Regions from separate parts of the Erwinia sp. AnSW2-5 genome, predicted to be linked through region 3. Evidence: riboswitches for the same ligand, from Rfam matches in the RefSeq annotation. Region 3 holds a riboswitch; each other region holds the start of a gene.
The links. A riboswitch is a leader RNA that binds a small molecule or an ion and turns the genes downstream of it on or off. The one in region 3 is predicted to bind thiamine pyrophosphate.
Positions count from the first base shown of each region.

Region 1: another riboswitch for thiamine pyrophosphate. It lies ahead of ACFL9S_RS16325 (FAD-dependent oxidoreductase); the one in region 3 lies ahead of thiC (phosphomethylpyrimidine synthase ThiC).
Region 2: another riboswitch for thiamine pyrophosphate. It lies ahead of thiM (hydroxyethylthiazole kinase); the one in region 3 lies ahead of thiC (phosphomethylpyrimidine synthase ThiC).
Region 4: another riboswitch for thiamine pyrophosphate. It lies ahead of ACFL9S_RS11575 (TenA family protein); the one in region 3 lies ahead of thiC (phosphomethylpyrimidine synthase ThiC).

Region 1 covers NZ_JBJGXA010000024.1:52,899-57,074, reverse strand. The annotation lists gene ACFL9S_RS16330 (choline transporter) at 1-1,506, opposite strand, end outside; TPP riboswitch at 1,838-1,960, shown strand; gene ACFL9S_RS16325 (FAD-dependent oxidoreductase) at 2,114-3,046, shown strand; gene thiS (sulfur carrier protein ThiS) at 3,043-3,240, shown strand; gene ACFL9S_RS16315 (thiazole synthase) at 3,244-4,014, shown strand; gene ACFL9S_RS16310 (ThiF family adenylyltransferase) at 4,018-4,176, shown strand, end outside.
Region 2 covers NZ_JBJGXA010000011.1:254,778-258,953, forward strand. The annotation lists gene ACFL9S_RS10510 (GNAT family N-acetyltransferase) at 1-142, opposite strand, end outside; gene ACFL9S_RS10515 (AzlD domain-containing protein) at 257-580, opposite strand; gene ACFL9S_RS10520 (AzlC family ABC transporter permease) at 580-1,242, opposite strand; gene ACFL9S_RS10525 (helix-turn-helix domain-containing protein) at 1,346-1,894, shown strand; TPP riboswitch at 1,975-2,076, shown strand; gene thiM (hydroxyethylthiazole kinase) at 2,111-2,902, shown strand; gene thiD (bifunctional hydroxymethylpyrimidine kinase/phosphomethylpyrimidine kinase) at 2,899-3,699, shown strand; gene fbaB (class I fructose-bisphosphate aldolase) at 3,851-4,176, shown strand, end outside.
Region 3 covers NZ_JBJGXA010000006.1:7,680-11,855, reverse strand. The annotation lists gene thiC (phosphomethylpyrimidine synthase ThiC) at 1-1,846, opposite strand, end outside; TPP riboswitch at 1,937-2,037, opposite strand; gene rsd (sigma D regulator) at 2,163-2,669, opposite strand; gene nudC (NAD(+) diphosphatase) at 2,745-3,518, shown strand; gene ACFL9S_RS06805 (polymer-forming cytoskeletal protein) at 3,914-4,176, shown strand, end outside.
Region 4 covers NZ_JBJGXA010000012.1:80,648-84,823, forward strand. The annotation lists gene ACFL9S_RS11570 (ABC transporter ATP-binding protein) at 1-638, opposite strand, end outside; gene ACFL9S_RS11575 (TenA family protein) at 635-1,324, opposite strand; TPP riboswitch at 1,391-1,493, opposite strand; gene ACFL9S_RS11580 (LLM class flavin-dependent oxidoreductase) at 1,696-2,721, shown strand; gene ACFL9S_RS11585 (methyl-accepting chemotaxis protein) at 2,792-4,176, opposite strand, start outside.

The DNA of each region.
Region 1 (4,176 bases), on a different contig from region 3:
CAGTGATTTATACAGACCGGCCATCACAAAGAAGATCACAAAGCTGAACGGTAGCCCCATGATCACCGTGGTTTTCTGCAAGGCGGTTACGCCGTTAACCATCAGCATCCCCAGCGTCAGCACACCAATAGTGACCGACCAGAAGATACGCAACCAGTTGGGGGCATCATTATTGATGTCGGCCAGGCGCGAGGTGAAGTTACCCAGCACCAGGGAACCGGAATCGGCCGACGTCACATAGAACAACAGCCCGGTAATGGTGGCGACCGAGGCACTGAAGGTAAAGCCAGGATACTGCGCCAGCAGGCTGTAGAAGCCGCGCTCCGGGTGCGCCATGGTTTCCTGCGCAAACGCCATATTGCCGTGGATGATCTCATACAGTGCGCTGTTACCGAAGATCGACAACCACAGCAGGGTAAAGATAAACGGAATGGTCAGCGTACCCACAACAAACTGACGAATAGTACGTCCACGGGAGATACGTGCGAGGAACAGACCGACAAACGGCGACCAGGCAACCCACCAGGCCCAGAAGAACAGCGTCCAGTTGTTCATCCATTCGGTCGGACGATCAAAAGCGAAACTGTTCAGCGTCATCCCCATAAAGCGGTTGATATAATCCCCGACGTTCAGCACCAGCGCATTCAGCAGGAAGCTGGTATCGCCGACGAACAGCACAAACAGGATCAGACCAAAGGCCAGCAGCACGTTGAGTTCCGACAGGAAGCGAATGCCTTTATTCACCCCGGAGGTCACGGAAATGGTCGCCATGATCACCGACAGAACGATCAGCCCGGCCTGCGCGGTCAGCCCTTCCGGTACGTCAAACAGCACTTTCAGCCCGTAGTTGAGCTGTACCACGCCAATACCCAGCGTGGTGGCAATACCAAAGATCGTGCCCAGTACGGCGGCGATATCGACGGTATGACCAATCGGTCCGTTGATGCGTTTACCAAAAATAGGGTAGAGCGCCGAGCGGATGGTGAGCGGCAAGCCATAACGGTAACTGAAGTAACCGAGGGCGATGCCCATCAGGGCATACATCGACCAGCCGGTCAGGCCGTAGTGGAACAATGTCCAGACCATCGCCTGGCGCGCCGCTTCCATCGTCTGGCCCTGGCCCTCCGGCGGCATCATATACTGGGTCACCGGCTCCGCCACCGAGAAGAACATCAGATCGATACCGATGCCGGCGGCGAACAGCATGGCCGCCCAGCTCATCAGGCTGAATTCAGGTTTCGACTGTTCTGGCCCGAGCTTGATGGAGCCAAAGCGTGAGCAGGCGATGAAAATGACGAACACGATATAGAGTGTGGCCGCCAGCAGGTAGTACCAGCCGAAGGTGTTGGATACCCAGTCAAGGGTGCGATTGATCCAGCGATCGGAAAAATCCGTGAACAGGATAGTCGTGAGGGAAAACAGCAGGATAAGTGCTGCTGAGGTATAGAAAACCACGGGATTAATACGATCTTTTTGAGGCTTTCCTGGTATTTCAGTCGTCGGCATAATGTCTCCGCAAAAAATGCTCAAGAAAATAGCCTGAAGTCCGCTCTGCAAAGCGCGCATTAGCGCATACTGGGTAACATCCGCCGTATATCCGCTAATTACACTGGGAGAACCATCAGGGTGATTATCAGGTGTAATATATTGATTAATCGTTAGTGTTTTTGATCCTAATCACCTCCTGAAAGTAAATTTTGTGTAAACAAGAACAGGAATGATAGTTTTTATTGATTGAGCATTCAATTAAAAAAAACTTCACCGTCTCATTTTTCCCGGTTTTTTCCGCACGAAAACCTCATGTCGCTTGACGATTGTCACCAGGTAAAATACAACTAGTTCCTGTCAGGGGAGTCTCGCCAGAAGAGACTGAGAGGCTAATGAGCGATTTTTCGCGGCTTAGCGACCCTTAGAACCTGACCCAGTTGATACTGGCGGAGGAAGACTCGTACCCGATGGCGCAACTGTCGCGCCGCCAGGGTACCTGCCACGTGGGCTGGCTGCTGATCGTCCCCGTCTTTTCCTTACTCTGTATCACGGGTCTCCGCATCTATTGAGAGGCTAACGTGACACGATCTGTATTCCCCTTTTTCCTTTTCGAAAACGGTACATCATGAGCCGCTGGTCGGTGATCGGTGATGGCGTCGCCGGGCTGTGTGTCGCCACATTACTCGCTGAACGGGGTCAATCCGTTGAAGTGATCACCTCAGAACAGCACGGTGCGGCATCGCACTGGGCTGGCGGCATGCTCGCCCCCTGGTGCGAAGGTGAAAGTGCCCCCGAAGAGGTGGTCGAGCTGGGTCAGCGTTCCGCACCCTGGTGGTCGGCGCGCATCCAGGGAGTGGAACATCACGGTACCCTGGTGGTGGCCCCCGCACGCGATACTCCCGAACTCAGCCGCTTTGCGCGTATGACGCGGGCGCATCAGTGGGTGGAACCGGCAACACTCGAACCGGCGCTGGAAGGCCGCTTTGCCCGCGGGCTGTTCTTTCCCGGTGAGGCACACCTTGACCCGCGCAGTGCATTGCACCAGCTGCGTATGACTCTGCAACGCAGCGGTGTTCCTTTCCACTCGGGCCAACCCGGCGGAACGGTCATTGACTGTCGGGGGATCCACGCGGCCCCTGATCTGCCTGAACTGCGTGCCGTACGCGGTGAGATGCTGATCCTGCACTGCGAAGAGGTGCCGTTCTCCCGCCCCATCCGTCTGCTGCATCCCCGTTTCCCCTGCTATCTGGTGCCCCGCGCCGGAGGGCGCTTGATGCTGGGCGCGACAATGGTGGAAAGCGACGACAACAGCCCGATCAGCGCACGCGCGATGATGGAACTGTTGAGTGCCGCCTGGGCTATCCACCCGGCGCTGGCCGAGGCGCGAATACTGGAAAGCGGCACCGGGCTACGCCCGGCTTATCACAATAATCTCCCCGCCATTCGCTACCAGAACGGCGTCTGGTCCCTTAATGGCATGTATCGCCACGGCTTTCTTCTTGCCCCCGTCATGGCAGAAAAACTGATGCTGCAACTGCAGCAGGAAAACCTGATATGAAAATCCAGCTTAACGGCCTCCCGATCGACACCACCGCCCGCACGCTGGCGGAGCTGCTGCATGAACAGCAGATGGATGCAGGCTGCGTGGCCAGCGCCCTTAACGGCGAATTCGTGCCGCGCTCACGCTATGAAACACAGCCACTGACCGCAGGCTGTGAGCTTGAGGTGTTATCACCGATGCAGGGAGGATAACGTATGTTTTACGATTTTATTCCGCAGTCACGTTTTCTGCTCGGCACCGCAGGGTATCCCTCTCCGGCGATCCTGCAACAGGCCATTGAGGCCTCGGGCAGCGAAATCATCACCGTCAGCCTGCGCCGTGAAGGGCGGCAGGGCGCCGCCTTCCGTGACCTGCTGACGGGGCTGAACAGGCGGGTCCTGCCCAATACCGCAGGCTGCCACAGCGTTAAAGAAGCCGTGACCACGGCGCATATGGCGCGTGAAGTGTTTAACACCCGCTGGATAAAGCTGGAGGTGATTGGTCACGCGGATACGCTGCAACCCGATCCCTTTGCCCTGGTGGAAGCGGCCCGCATTCTCTGCGCGGAGGGATTCCAGGTGTTTCCCTACACCACGGAAGACCTGATCCTCGGCGAGAAGCTGATCGAAGCAGGCTGTGAACTGCTGATGCCCTGGGGCGCACCGATTGGTTCCGGCCAGGGGCTGCGCAATATCGAAGGGCTGCGTTCAATGCGCGCCTGGTTTAAAGACATTCCGCTGATTATCGATGCCGGGATCGGCGCGCCCAGCCAGGCCGCACAGGCAATGGAGATGGGGTTTGACGGCATTCTGCTGAATACAGCCGTGGCCAAAGCGCAGGATCCGGTCCGTATGGCCGGGGCGTTTGCTGCCGCTATCCGCGCCGGTCACGACGCCTGTCATGCAGGCCTGGTCGAACGCCGCGATATGGCCAGCGCCTCCACGCCGATTTTTGGCATGGCGCAGTTTCACACACAGGAGCCATAACGGATGGACCGCTATCAACGACAATCCATGCTGCCGGAAATCGGCGAGGCAGGGCAATCTGCCCTGCTGAAGGCCCGCGTGCTGGTGATCGGCGCGGGCGGGTTGGGTGCCACCCTGCTGCCGCTGCTGGCCGGGGCCGGGGTAGGCTACATCAGAATATAT
Region 2 (4,176 bases), on a different contig from region 3:
CGCGCTCGCCCCGCGTCACCCGGTCGAAATCCTCTAACTGCCATTGACTGTCATCCAGCCAGGTCCAGTTGGCTTTGCGCGAGGCAAGAAACAGCGTGCGTAAGAATGGTCGATCCGCTTCGGTAAAAAGACGGATATTCATGGGGGAAACTTTTTTCATGGGGAAACGCCTGCAACATAAACGCCGGGTGGCAACGGCGCCGAGTTTATCGCAAACACGTCATCTTTGATGAATAAAATAACGTACAGTTATGCGTCAGGGGATCCCGGCTAAGCGCAACAGGGCGGTCACCAGTGCCGCAGCGAGGATCACCAGGATCAGCGGGGTTTGACGCCAGGCGAGCAGTAGCGCCACAGCCACACCGGCCACCCGTGCGATGCCCGCAAACTGGACACCTTCGTAAAAGGTGTTTCCCAGCGCCACCGCAAACAGCAGCGTGGTGGCCGCATCGGACAAGAGCTTGCGCGCATTTTCAGACAGCGCCATACGGTTACCCAGCGTGGCCCCGGCAAATCGCATCAGCCAGGTGCCTGCGGCCAGCATCACAATACCGCCGATAATCAGTGTGGTGTCTGGCATTATTTCCTCCTCGCCAGCAGGCCTGCCAGGGAGAACAGCACGGGTAACCCAACAGGTGTAAAGGGAACCGTCAGCAGCGACAGCGCGGCACCGCAGGAGGCGCGCGTCAATGTGATGCGCGATTTCAGTGCCGGAAGCACCAGCGTCAGGATGATGGCGGGAAACACCGCATCAAGCCCGATGGCCTGCGTATTGGGCAGAAACTTCCCCATCACGCTGCCCAGCAGCGCCCCCATCGGCCAGACAAAGGCCACGCCGAGGCCACACAGCCAGAAGGCGGCTTTGCGCTGCTGCGCGCTGGATTGTGACAGACCAAACACCACACTTTCGTCATTCATAATATGGCACCCGAGCAGCGAAGACAGGCGCGAGCCGACCAGATCGCGCACCGCAATGCCAAAAGGAAAGTGCCGCGCGTTAACCAGCAGCCCGGCCACGGCAGCCGCCAGTGGATTTCCGCCGCCAGCGATGATGGCAATAAACATAAACTCGGAAGCCCCCGCCAGCACAAACAGGCTGGAGAACAGCGGCACCCACAGCGGGAAGCCATAGGCGGTTGCCAGAGAGCCATAAGAGATGCCGACCACGCCAACCGCCAGGCAGATCAGATAAATGGCTTTGCGCGTATCCGCACTGAGCGATGGAAAATGACGGGCAATCATAAGCGTTTTACCATGGCGAACAAAATTGCCATTATAATGAACGCAGAGTAAACTTGGGTCAACACGAACGTTTCGTTCGTTTTAACGAACGACCAGGTGAGAGATGACACAGCCCATTGCGATAATTGCACACAGTTTGATTCGGGAACGCACGCTGGCCGGGCTTTCGCTGGCTGAAGTCGCCAGACGAGCAAATATCGCCAAATCAACGCTTTCGCAGCTGGAAGCGGGCAACGGCAACCCCAGCCTGGAAACGTTATGGGCGCTGTGCGTGGCCTTAAATATTCCGTTTGCGAAATTGCTCGAACCGGCAGGTAATCAGACCCAGGTGATACGGCGCGGGGAAGGGATGAAGGTCTCAGCCGGAGAAGCGGACTATCAGGCGATCCTGCTGGCCAGCTGCCCGCCGGGCGCACGCCGTGATATCTATCTGTTAATGGCCGAGCCGGGTACTGAGCGCCTGTCGCAGCCGCATCTTGCTGGATCTGTGGAGCATATTATTGTCACCCAGGGGCGGGCGCTGGTGGGACCGAAAGAGTCCCCTGAAACGCTGGAACCTGGCGATTACATCTGTTATCCCGCCGATCGCGAACATATCTTCAAAGCGCTGGAGCCGGATACCCTGGCGCTGTTAGTGTCGGAGCAGGGCTAGGGTGGGCAAATGAGTTTACAACCCCGCTGCTGCTCCCTTATTCTGTCGCTCTCTCAGTGCATAACTGAGAACAAAAAACGATTAATGACTCGGGGTGCCCTTCCTTAACCGGAACCGGCTGAGACAAACCCGCATAACCTGAACTGGATAATGCCAGCGTAGGGAAGTCAGATGCCCGACCGGCATCGCCTTCTTGATCGCCGGTTGGGAGCAAACATGATCCAACCTGAACACCTGAGCCACGCTGATGTTGCCCATTCCCTGACGCTGTTTCAACAGCAATCCCCCCTGATCCACTGTATGACCAACGACGTGGTACAGACCTTTACCGCCAACGTGCTGCTGGCGCTGGGGGCTTCCCCGGCGATGGTGATCGATGCAGACGAAGCCGTGCAGTTCAGTGCCATTGCCGATGCGCTGCTGGTGAACGTCGGTACGCTGACCCGCAGCCGCAGTGAGGCGATGCTGGCCGCCGTTCAGTCGGCTAATGCCGCCGGACGGGGCTGGACATTAGATCCGGTGGCGGTTGGTGCTCTGGATTTCCGTACCACCTTCTGTCATCAACTCCTGCTACTGAAACCTGCTGCGATACGCGGCAATGCGTCGGAAATTATGGCACTGGCAAAACAGGCGGTCAGCGGGCGCGGCGTTGACAGCCAGCATGCGTCAACGGCGGCATTGCAGGCAGCCGAAGTACTGGCGGCTGAAACGGGCGCGGTGGTGGCCGTGACCGGAGACGTGGATTTTGTCACCGATGGCGTGCGCACGCTCAGCGTCAGCGGCGGGTCCCCGCTGATGACCCGCGTGGTCGGCACCGGTTGTGCGTTGTCCGCGGTGGTGGCCGGGTTTGCCGCGCTGCCGGGTGACCGCCTGGTGCATGTCGCCAGCGCTTGCCGCGTGGTGGCGCTGGCGGGAGAGCGCGCAGCCGCCGCAGCGCAGGGACCGGGTAGCTTTATCCCCGCGTTCCTCGATGCACTGTATCAACTGAACCCGGAGGCGCGGGTATGAAACGGGTTAACGCCATGACCATTGCCGGGACGGACCCGAGCGGTGGCGCCGGGATCCAGGCCGACCTGAAAGCCTTCTCTGCGCTGGGGGCTTATGGCACCAGCGTGATCACCGCGCTGGTGGCACAGAATACCACGGGCGTGCAGTCGGTCTATCGCATTGAACCGGCGTTCGTTGCTGCGCAGCTGGATTCCGTGCTGTCGGATGTGCGCATCGATACCATCAAAATTGGCATGCTCGCCGAGAGCGCCATCGTTGAGGTGGTGGCTGAACGGCTGAAACACACCCTGGTGCCCTGGGTGGTGCTGGATACGGTGATGCTGGCAAAAAGCGGCGATCCGCTGCTCTCCGCTGAGGCGGTCGCCACCCTGCGCGAATGTCTGTTACCGCAGGTCTCCCTGATTACGCCTAATCTGCCGGAAGCTGCCGCGCTGCTGGGCTGCGATCCGGCGCGCGATGAGGTTGAGATGCGTGAACAGGGCAGGGCGCTGCTGGCGCTGGGTTGCCAGGCGGTACTGATGAAGGGCGGGCATCTCAGCGAATCGGAAAGCCCGGACTGGCTATTTACCCGCCAGCGGGAGCAGCGGTTTACTGCGCCTCGTATTCATACGCGCAATACGCACGGTACGGGCTGTTCGCTATCGGCGGCGCTGGCGGCACTGCGTCCGCGACATGACGACTGGGTCTCCACGGTTCAGGCGGCCAAACACTGGTTGCAAGGGGCGCTTGAGCAGGCGGACTCGCTGGAAGTTGGCCACGGGCACGGCCCGGTGCATCATTTTCATCAATGGTGGTGACCACGCTGATCTGCGCTTTTTAGTGCGGTTCGTTCTGAAAAATGGAGTCAGCAATTTGCCTTAATGACGGTTTTGGGTCCACCCTGTTGAGGTCAGAGAAACTGACCAGCGGGCCATCTGATGGCCCCCTCACATTTTAACAGGAGTTATCATGACGGACATCGTACAGTTATTGGGCAAAGAAGCTGACTCTCTTTTGCAACATCGCTGCATGACTATTCCAGCGGACAACCTCTATCTTCCAGGGGCGGATTATGTGGATCGGGTGATGGTCGATAATAATCGTCCCCCGGCTGTTTTACGCAATATGCAAACCCTGTACAACACCGGACGTTTAGCCGGGACAGGTTACCTCTCTATCCTCCCCGTAGACCAGGGCGTCGAGCATTCGGCGGGCGCCTCCTTTGCCGCGAACCCGCTCTACTTCGACCCGAAAAACATTGTTGAACTGGCGATTGAAGCGGGCTGTAACTGCGT
Region 3 (4,176 bases):
GGGCTTCGGCTTCCTGACGTGCGGCGTATTCCCGAACTTCCTGGGTAATCTTCATTGAACAGAATTTTGGTCCACACATCGAGCAGAAGTGTGCCACTTTACCGGATTCCTGCGGCAGGGTTTCATCGTGATAAGCCCGGGCAGTGTGCGGATCGAGGGCGAGATTAAACTGATCTTCCCAGCGGAATTCGAAACGTGCTTTCGACATGGCGTTATCACGAATCTGCGCTCCGGGATGGCCTTTCGCCAGGTCGGCGGCATGGGCGGCGATTTTATAGGTAATCAGCCCCTGTTTGACATCCTCTTTGTTCGGCAGGCCGAGGTGCTCTTTGGGCGTCACGTAACACAACATCGCGCAGCCAAACCAGCCGATCATGGCGGCACCAATACCGGAAGTAAAATGGTCATAACCCGGGGCAATATCTGTCGTCAGTGGTCCCAGCGTATAAAACGGAGCTTCGTGACAGTGCTCAAGCTGTTCCGTCATATTGACGCGAATCATCTGCATTGGCACATGCCCAGGGCCTTCAATCATCACCTGGACGTCATATTCCCAGGCGATTTTGGTCAGTTCACCCAGCGTGCGCAGTTCTGCGAACTGCGCTTCATCGTTGGCATCCTGAATGGAACCCGGGCGCAGGCCATCGCCCAGCGACAGCGACACATCGTAGGCGGCGCAGATCTCACAGATATCGCGGAAATGCTGATAGAGGAAACTCTCTTTATGGTGAGACAGGCACCATTTCGCCATGATTGACCCGCCGCGCGAAACGATGCCGGTCAGGCGTTTGGCCGTCATCGGCACGTAGCGCAGCAGCACACCGGCATGAATAGTAAAGTAATCAACGCCCTGTTCAGCCTGTTCCAGCAGTGTGTCGCGGAAAATTTCCCAGTTAAGATTTTCTGCCACACCGTTCACTTTTTCCAGTGCCTGGTAGATAGGCACTGTACCAATCGGCACCGGACTGTTGCGCAGGATCCACTCGCGGGTTTCGTGAATATAACGCCCGGTGGAAAGATCCATCACCGTATCGGCTCCCCAGCGCGCTGACCACACCAGTTTTTCCACCTCTTCTTCGATGGAGGAGCTGACCGCTGAATTGCCGATATTGGCGTTAATTTTCACCAGGAAGTTACGACCGATAATCATCGGCTCCGATTCCGGGTGATTAATATTGGCCGGGATAATGGCGCGGCCTGCGGCCACTTCCTGGCGAACGAACTCGGCAGTGATATTGTCAGGCAGATGTGCGCCAAAGCTATGACCCGGATGCTGTTGCAGTAACACGTCACCGCGAATTCGCTCCCGCCCCATATTTTCGCGCAGGGCAATGTATTCCATTTCCGGGGTAATCACTCCCAGCCTGGCATAGTGCATCTGAGTGACACAGCGGCCTTCCAGCGCCCGACGTGGGCGTGGCACATTGTCAAAACGCAGATGATCCAATCCTTCATCCGCCAGGCGCAGCTGGGTGTAGGCAGAGCTGAGATCGGTAATCTGTTCGGTATCACCACGTTGGATGATCCAGTTGCTGCGCAGCGGGTTCAGCCCTTTGTGAACATCAATCGTCGCCGCCGGATCGCCGTAAGGGCCGGCGGTATCGTAGACGGGTATCGGCTCATTCGCTTCCAGCAGTGGCTCGTCTTGGCTGCCGCCTACCGTAGTGGGGCTGAGTTGGATTTCACGCATGGGTACGCGGATATCCGGCTGCGAGCCGGTCAGGTAAATGCGTTTTGAATTGGGAAAGGCGGTGCCCTGCAGGGAGTCGATAAACTGCTGTGCTTCTGCACGCTGTTCGCGACGAGTAGTTTTTTTTCCAACGAAAGGTTTTTCAACGGTAGACATAGCAAGTTCCTGATAATAAAACGGAAGTTTGCTTGCCTGGAGGCGGGAGTAATGAGAACGATGTGAAAAAACACGGTATCACACCGTAATAGCTGATTTACTCTTGTTCCCTTCGCAGGTACTAACCTGATCAGGTTCCGCGGATCCCGAATTAACGGTCTCAGCCCTTGTGGGCACTCCGACAAGATGGCGATTGGCTGACTGGCAACAAGGCCAGTATTTCAATCCTGTAAAGGGCAAGGTACGCCTCGTCCTAACCCCTCAAGCATAAAGGGGCTTTTTGGAAACTACAAGAAGTTCACATTCTGATAACGGATCAGGCAGGACGAGCAAGCGAACACGCGTTAGCAGTGCTCTGATTATCATGGTTTTTTTCTAAAGCCAGCTTGATGAATTTATCCTCCAACGTAAATCGAGCCTCCAGTGCTTCACCGACCTGTGATAATACCCGCTGAAATTCCACACAGTTATTATCATCAATGGCTGTTTCCAGATGCGAATCATAAATCTGCATTATCTGATCGGTATTGGCTTTTAAAGAGGGGTAGATTAACGAGGCCTTCGCCAGTTGATCTGTGCCTTCCAGCTCCTTGATAAAGCGTTCGTAGACGGTGAAATGGCCAGTGGAAAGGTAGTCCACCAGATGCTGGCAGAACGTATCCAGCGCGTTTTCATCGAGCGTCGTCAGCGTTTCCTTGTTAGGCTTAATGCCAGCCATTTGGTAATAGGTAACCAGCAACTGCTTGCGTGAGCGCAGGCAGAAGTCTACCAGCTCACTGCATCCGCCGACGCGCGCGGTGAGGACTTCTAACTGGTTAAGCATGTTCAACTCCGTGAATGTTATATTTTAACGTCTGACCTCAATCCAGTCTTTAAGCTGAGGATGATGAGAAAAATGATGGAACAGGAAATTTTAAGCGTAGACGCTGGCTGGTGGGTTGTCAGCCAGGAACATAAAATTTGGTTACCAAAAGGTGAGCTGCCGCATGGTGATGCAGGCTCATTGGGTCTGACAGGGCGATCAGGGGCGCCGATTGGGGAGTGGCAGGGCGAAAAGGTGTGGCTGATCCGCGGTACGTTTCCCCAGGAAATGGGATCGTTACGCCAGCTGCTCGATCAAGAGACGGGCCTGTTCCAGCTTGCCGGGCGTGGTATTCAGTTATCAGAATTCTATCGTTCACACCGCTGGTGTGGCTACTGTGGCCATGAAATGCACCACAGCAAAACAGAGTGGGCATGTCTGTGCGGGCATTGTCGGCAGCGTTACTATCCGCAAATTGCACCTTGCATCATCGTTGCGATCCGCCGGGGCGAAGAGATCCTGCTGGCACAGCATACGCGGCATCGTAACGGGATTTTCACGGTATTGGCTGGCTTTGTCGAGGTGGGGGAAACCCTTGAGCAAACGGTGGCACGTGAGGTGATGGAAGAAAGCAGCATTAGTGTGAAAAATTTGCGCTATGTCTCTTCTCAGCCGTGGCCATTCCCCCAGTCACTGATGATGGCGTTTATGGCCGACTATGCGGGTGGCGAGATCAACATTGACCCTAAAGAACTGCTGTCCGCTGGTTGGTATCGTTATGATGCGTTGCCACAGTTACCGCCGGCAGGAACGGTGGCGCGTCGGCTAATTGAAGACACCGTTGCGATATGTCGCGCAGAAGCTGAATAATACATTTTTGGATATTTTTTTCTAATAAGTGTTTTTTAGCGATATATTCTCCTGGTTCATTGCGCTGTGAATCAGGAGTGCTATAAATTCCTATGAATATTACAAACAATATAAATAAACACGACTTTATATCTTCGTGGGATTAAAATACCATGGCGTGCAATAAACGAGGCCGCTTATCAGATTGAAAGTGGTTCGATTAAAATTATTAAAAAAGAGTGATATTTTCACCCGTTCATCTTACGGGTGTTCTTTTCTGTTGGCGTTTATTTAATTTGGTGCTGCTTTCCAGAAATGGTTTCTGGATAAAGGTGACTCGATCACGTCTTCAGCTTAATGATGACGTCAGCGTTTGAGTCTTCTGCATGATGTTCCGTACGTTGTGAGTGAATACAATGTCTGAGACGAAAAAACACTGTTATCTGTGGGGGATCTGGTTTTGCTGGGGCATGAGTATACTTGCCTTTGTACTATCAATCAGAACGACTTTATTCATCTCTCTGGGTGTTATGGCATGCCTGATTATGCTGCTAGCCATCCCCTTTCTATACAAAACAAGGACGGTTAAAAAAATGTTTAATTTCAATCGCAATGCAGAGCCTAAATCCAGTGATAAATTATCCTCACCGGTCAAGCTGGAACAAAATGTTCCGCCACT
Region 4 (4,176 bases), on a different contig from region 3:
ATCGTATGACTGTCATCGATCCCGGCAGGATAACCCGACAGCACCAGCAGGTGATGACTCAGACGGCAGGCTTCCATCGGGTCATGGGTGATCAGCAACACGGTGTGATCGGCCAGCAGTTCGGCGGCCAGCGTCTGTATTTTTGCCCGCGTCAGCGTATCCAGCGCGGAGAACGGCTCATCCATCAGGACAATGGGGCGTCTTTCATACAGCGTGCGGGCAATGGCTGCACGCTGGCGCATACCGCCGGAGAGCGCCGCAGGGCGATCGTTGCCGTGCCCGTGCAGCCCGACGCGTTCCAGCAGATAATCGGCCCAGGCGGCATCCACCTTCTCCCCGCGCAGACGCGCCCCCAGCGTGATGTTGTCGCTGATCGACAGCCACGGATAGAGCAGGTCTTTCTGCCCCATATAGGCGATGCGCCCAGGCAGTGGCAGACCATCGCTGCCGCAGACGCTGCCGGACGTTGGTGCTGCCAGCCCGGCGATAATCTTCAGCAGGCTGGTCTTGCCGCTGCCGCTGGTCCCCAGCAGGGCAACAAAGCGCCCGGCCGGGATATCAAAACTGAGGCGGTCGAAAATCTGGCGCGGGCCGAAGCACAGCGTCAGATCGCGCACCTCAATGCCGGGAGGGTTCATGCGCTTTGTACCGCATTCAGCCCCATCTGCCAGAACGCCGACTCCAGGCGCGTGGCAGTGGTGAAGATCGCCGACAGTTCGCTGAAGCGGCTTTCGGCACCGCGCTGCTGACCGACGGTTTCCAGTAAACTGAGGGCAGCGCGAACGCCGTTCAGATAATCAGGATCGCCGTAGTTGCGGATCCACGACGCGTAAGGGCTGCCTTCCAGCACCGTGTCAGGGGCATTGAGCAGGCGCAGGCCAATCTCCGCGTAACCCGCCACGCACGGCAGCAGCGCCACCAGCAGATCCAGCGCATCGCCCGAGTGACCGATATCCAGCACGTAACGGGTGTAATTCATGGTCTCCGCCGCCTCCGGCTCCTGCATCATCTGCGCTTCGCTCAGCCCCCAGTTTTCGCAGTAACCGACATGCAGCGGCAGCTCTGCCACGATGGCATTCAGCGAGGCGGTCGCGGCACGCATTTCCGGCAGCGTGCGCAGCTTGCTTACCAACAGCGCATAAGCGCGGGCAAAGTGGATCAGGAACAGATAGTCCTGCGTCAGATAACGACGAAAGGCGTTTTCGGGCAATGTGCCGCGTGAGAGTTGTTGAATAAACGGGTGCGCAACATAGTCCTGCCAGTCGTTCCCCGCCTGCTGGCGTAAACGGCCGTACAGACCCTGGCTGAAATCAACTGACTGAATGGTTTTAGACACTGAATCCCCTCACTTAAGTGGAGATCCGGGCACGCGGAGGTGTGAACAGGGCAGAAGTCACTGCCAACCCGTCCCTTCGCTGGCATGACCCAGATCAGGTTCAAAGGGTTCGGTTTTCACCATCTCAGCCCGTTACAGGACACCCCTCGGAGGGCTCTTTTATACGGGATTTCATTTTTCATTACAATCCACCCGCCATACTTCGAGCCGCAGATGCGTTGGCTGCACCCGCTCACCCCAGTCACATAGTCATCTATGCTCCTGGGGACTTGCGGACTTGCCGCCTTCCTGCACCTCGAATTATTTTGGGTATATACTGCTAATCAATCGTCATTTGTTTCACCCCACAGGAAAACCCCATGAAAAGTATTGGATTTCTCTCTTTCGGCCACTGGACGCCGTCGCCGCAGTCCGGTACCCGTTCGGCTGCCGATGCGCTGTTGCAGTCGATTGATCTGGCGGTTGCCGCTGAAGAACTCGGCGCAGACGGTGCCTATTTCCGCGTGCACCACTTTGCCCGCCAGTTAAGCTCACCGTTCCCGCTGCTGGCCGCCGTCGGGGCAAAAACCAGCCGTATTGAGATCGGCACCGGGGTGATCGATATGCGCTACGAGAACCCGATGTATATGGCGGAAGATGCCGGTTCTGCGGATCTGATCTCCGGTGGGCGTTTACAGCTGGGGATCAGCCGGGGTTCCCCTGAGCAGGTGATCGACGGCTGGCGCTATTTTGGCTACCAGCCAGCGGAAGGTGAGAACGAGTCTGATATGGCGCGCCGCCACACCGAAGTGCTGCTGGATATGCTGCGTGGCGAAGGGTTTGCCAAACCGAACCCGCAGCCGATGTTCCCGAACCCGCCGGGCATGCTGCGCGTGGAGCCGTTCTCTGAAGGGCTGCGCGACCGCATCTGGTGGGGAGCGGGTTCCAATGCCACCGCCGTCTGGGCAGCGAAGCTGGGTATGAACCTGCAAAGTTCAACCCTGAAAGATGATGAAACCGGTGAACCCTTCCATATCCAGCAGGCGGCTCAGATCCGCGCCTACCGCGAAGCCTGGAAAGCCGCCGGGCATACGCGCACCCCGCGCGTTTCGGTGAGCCGCAGTATTTTTGCGCTGGTGAATGATATGGACCGTGCTTACTTTGGCAACAGCGGCAAAGAAGGGGACAAAGTGGGTTACCTCGATGAGAAAACCCGCGCCATCTTTGGCCGCAGCTATGCCGCCGAGCCGGACCAGCTGATCAAGCAACTGGCGCAGGATGAAGCGATTGCTGAAGCCGACACGCTAGTGTTAACCGTGCCGAACCAGTTGGGCGTGGATTACTGTGCGCACACTATTGAGGCGATCCTCAAGCATGTAGCACCGGGCCTGGGCTGGCGCGAATAGTCGGGCAATGAAATGAAAAGGCTCACCCATTATCCGGGTGAGCCTTGTTTATGCTCTCTGCCAGTCAGCGTTAAAACGCTATCCACTCTTCCTCAGCGGCTTTAGTTTTTTTGGCCGGAGTGAGGAGGTGCCTTTCACTTTCCGTTTCGACAACGACCTGCCCATTATGCACCGCGCTGGCGTTGATCTTAAAGATGGCAACCATTTCACTCAGCTTCTGCGCCTGCCGCTCAAGAGAAAGGGCTGCGGCGGAGGATTCCTGAACCAGAGAGGTGTTCTTTTGGGTGGTTGAGTCCATCTCTGTTATCGCGACGCTGATCTGTTCTATGCCCTGACGTTGTTCGTTCGAGGCGGTAGAAATCTCATCCATAATCTGGCTGACATGACTGACGGAAGTGACGATATCTTCCATGCTTTCACCCGCTTTGCTGACCAAATCAGTGCCAATGCTGATACGCGTGACGGACTCGTTGATCAGTGATGCTATCTGTTTTGCCGCATCCGCACTGCGCTGCGCCAGCGTTCTGACTTCACCGGCCACCACGGCAAAACCTCGTCCCTGCTCACCGGCTCTGGCGGCTTCGACGGCGGCATTCAACGCCAGGATATTGGTCTGGAAAGCAATGCCGTTAATCACACTGATAATTTCAGTAATTTCCTGTGAGCTGGCGGCAATACCATTCATGGTGCTGATAACCTCACTGACGATCTGCCCTCCTTTACTGGCATGATTGCTGGCGCTGGCAGCAATTTTGCTGGCCTGCAAAGTATTCTCTGCGTTGAGATGCACCGTTGAGGTTAGTTCTTCCATGCTGGCGGCGGTTTCTACTACGGCAGCGGACTGTTGCTCCGTTCTGGAGGCTAAATCCGTATTACCTGCCGCAATCTGTGAGGAAGCACTGGCTAAGTGGCTGACACTTTCACGTATGCCAGAGATCATATCGCATAACTGTGTGTTCATCACCTCCATGGTTTCCGTCAGCTCACCCAGCTCATCTTTTGAGGTCGGGGTAATATGGGCGGTCAGATCGCCACTGGAGATACGCTGAGCCAGCGCAAGGTTTTCACTCACCGGGCGCGTAATCTTGCGTGTAATCGTCCAGGCCGTCACCAGGCCGATAATGACGGCCAGCAAGGAAAGGACACTAATCAGCATTATCGTGCTGGCAATCAGCTGATTGTTATACTCATCCTGCATCTCTATCAATCTGGTGGTGGCCTTTTTCAGGCTATCCCCCCCCGCGCTTATGAGGTCAGCTGATAACTGGGTTTCCCTGGCGGCAGATAAATACTTTTCTGCACTAACGTGAAAATCCTCATAGCGATTCCAGGCAGGTATTAACAACGCTTTTGCGGCCTCCGGCAACTGAGCCATGCTGGCTTTATAGAGTGAATAAGATTCACCGTATATCGCATCAAAGTCTGACGCATTTTCGGGGGTATAGCGTGTCATCA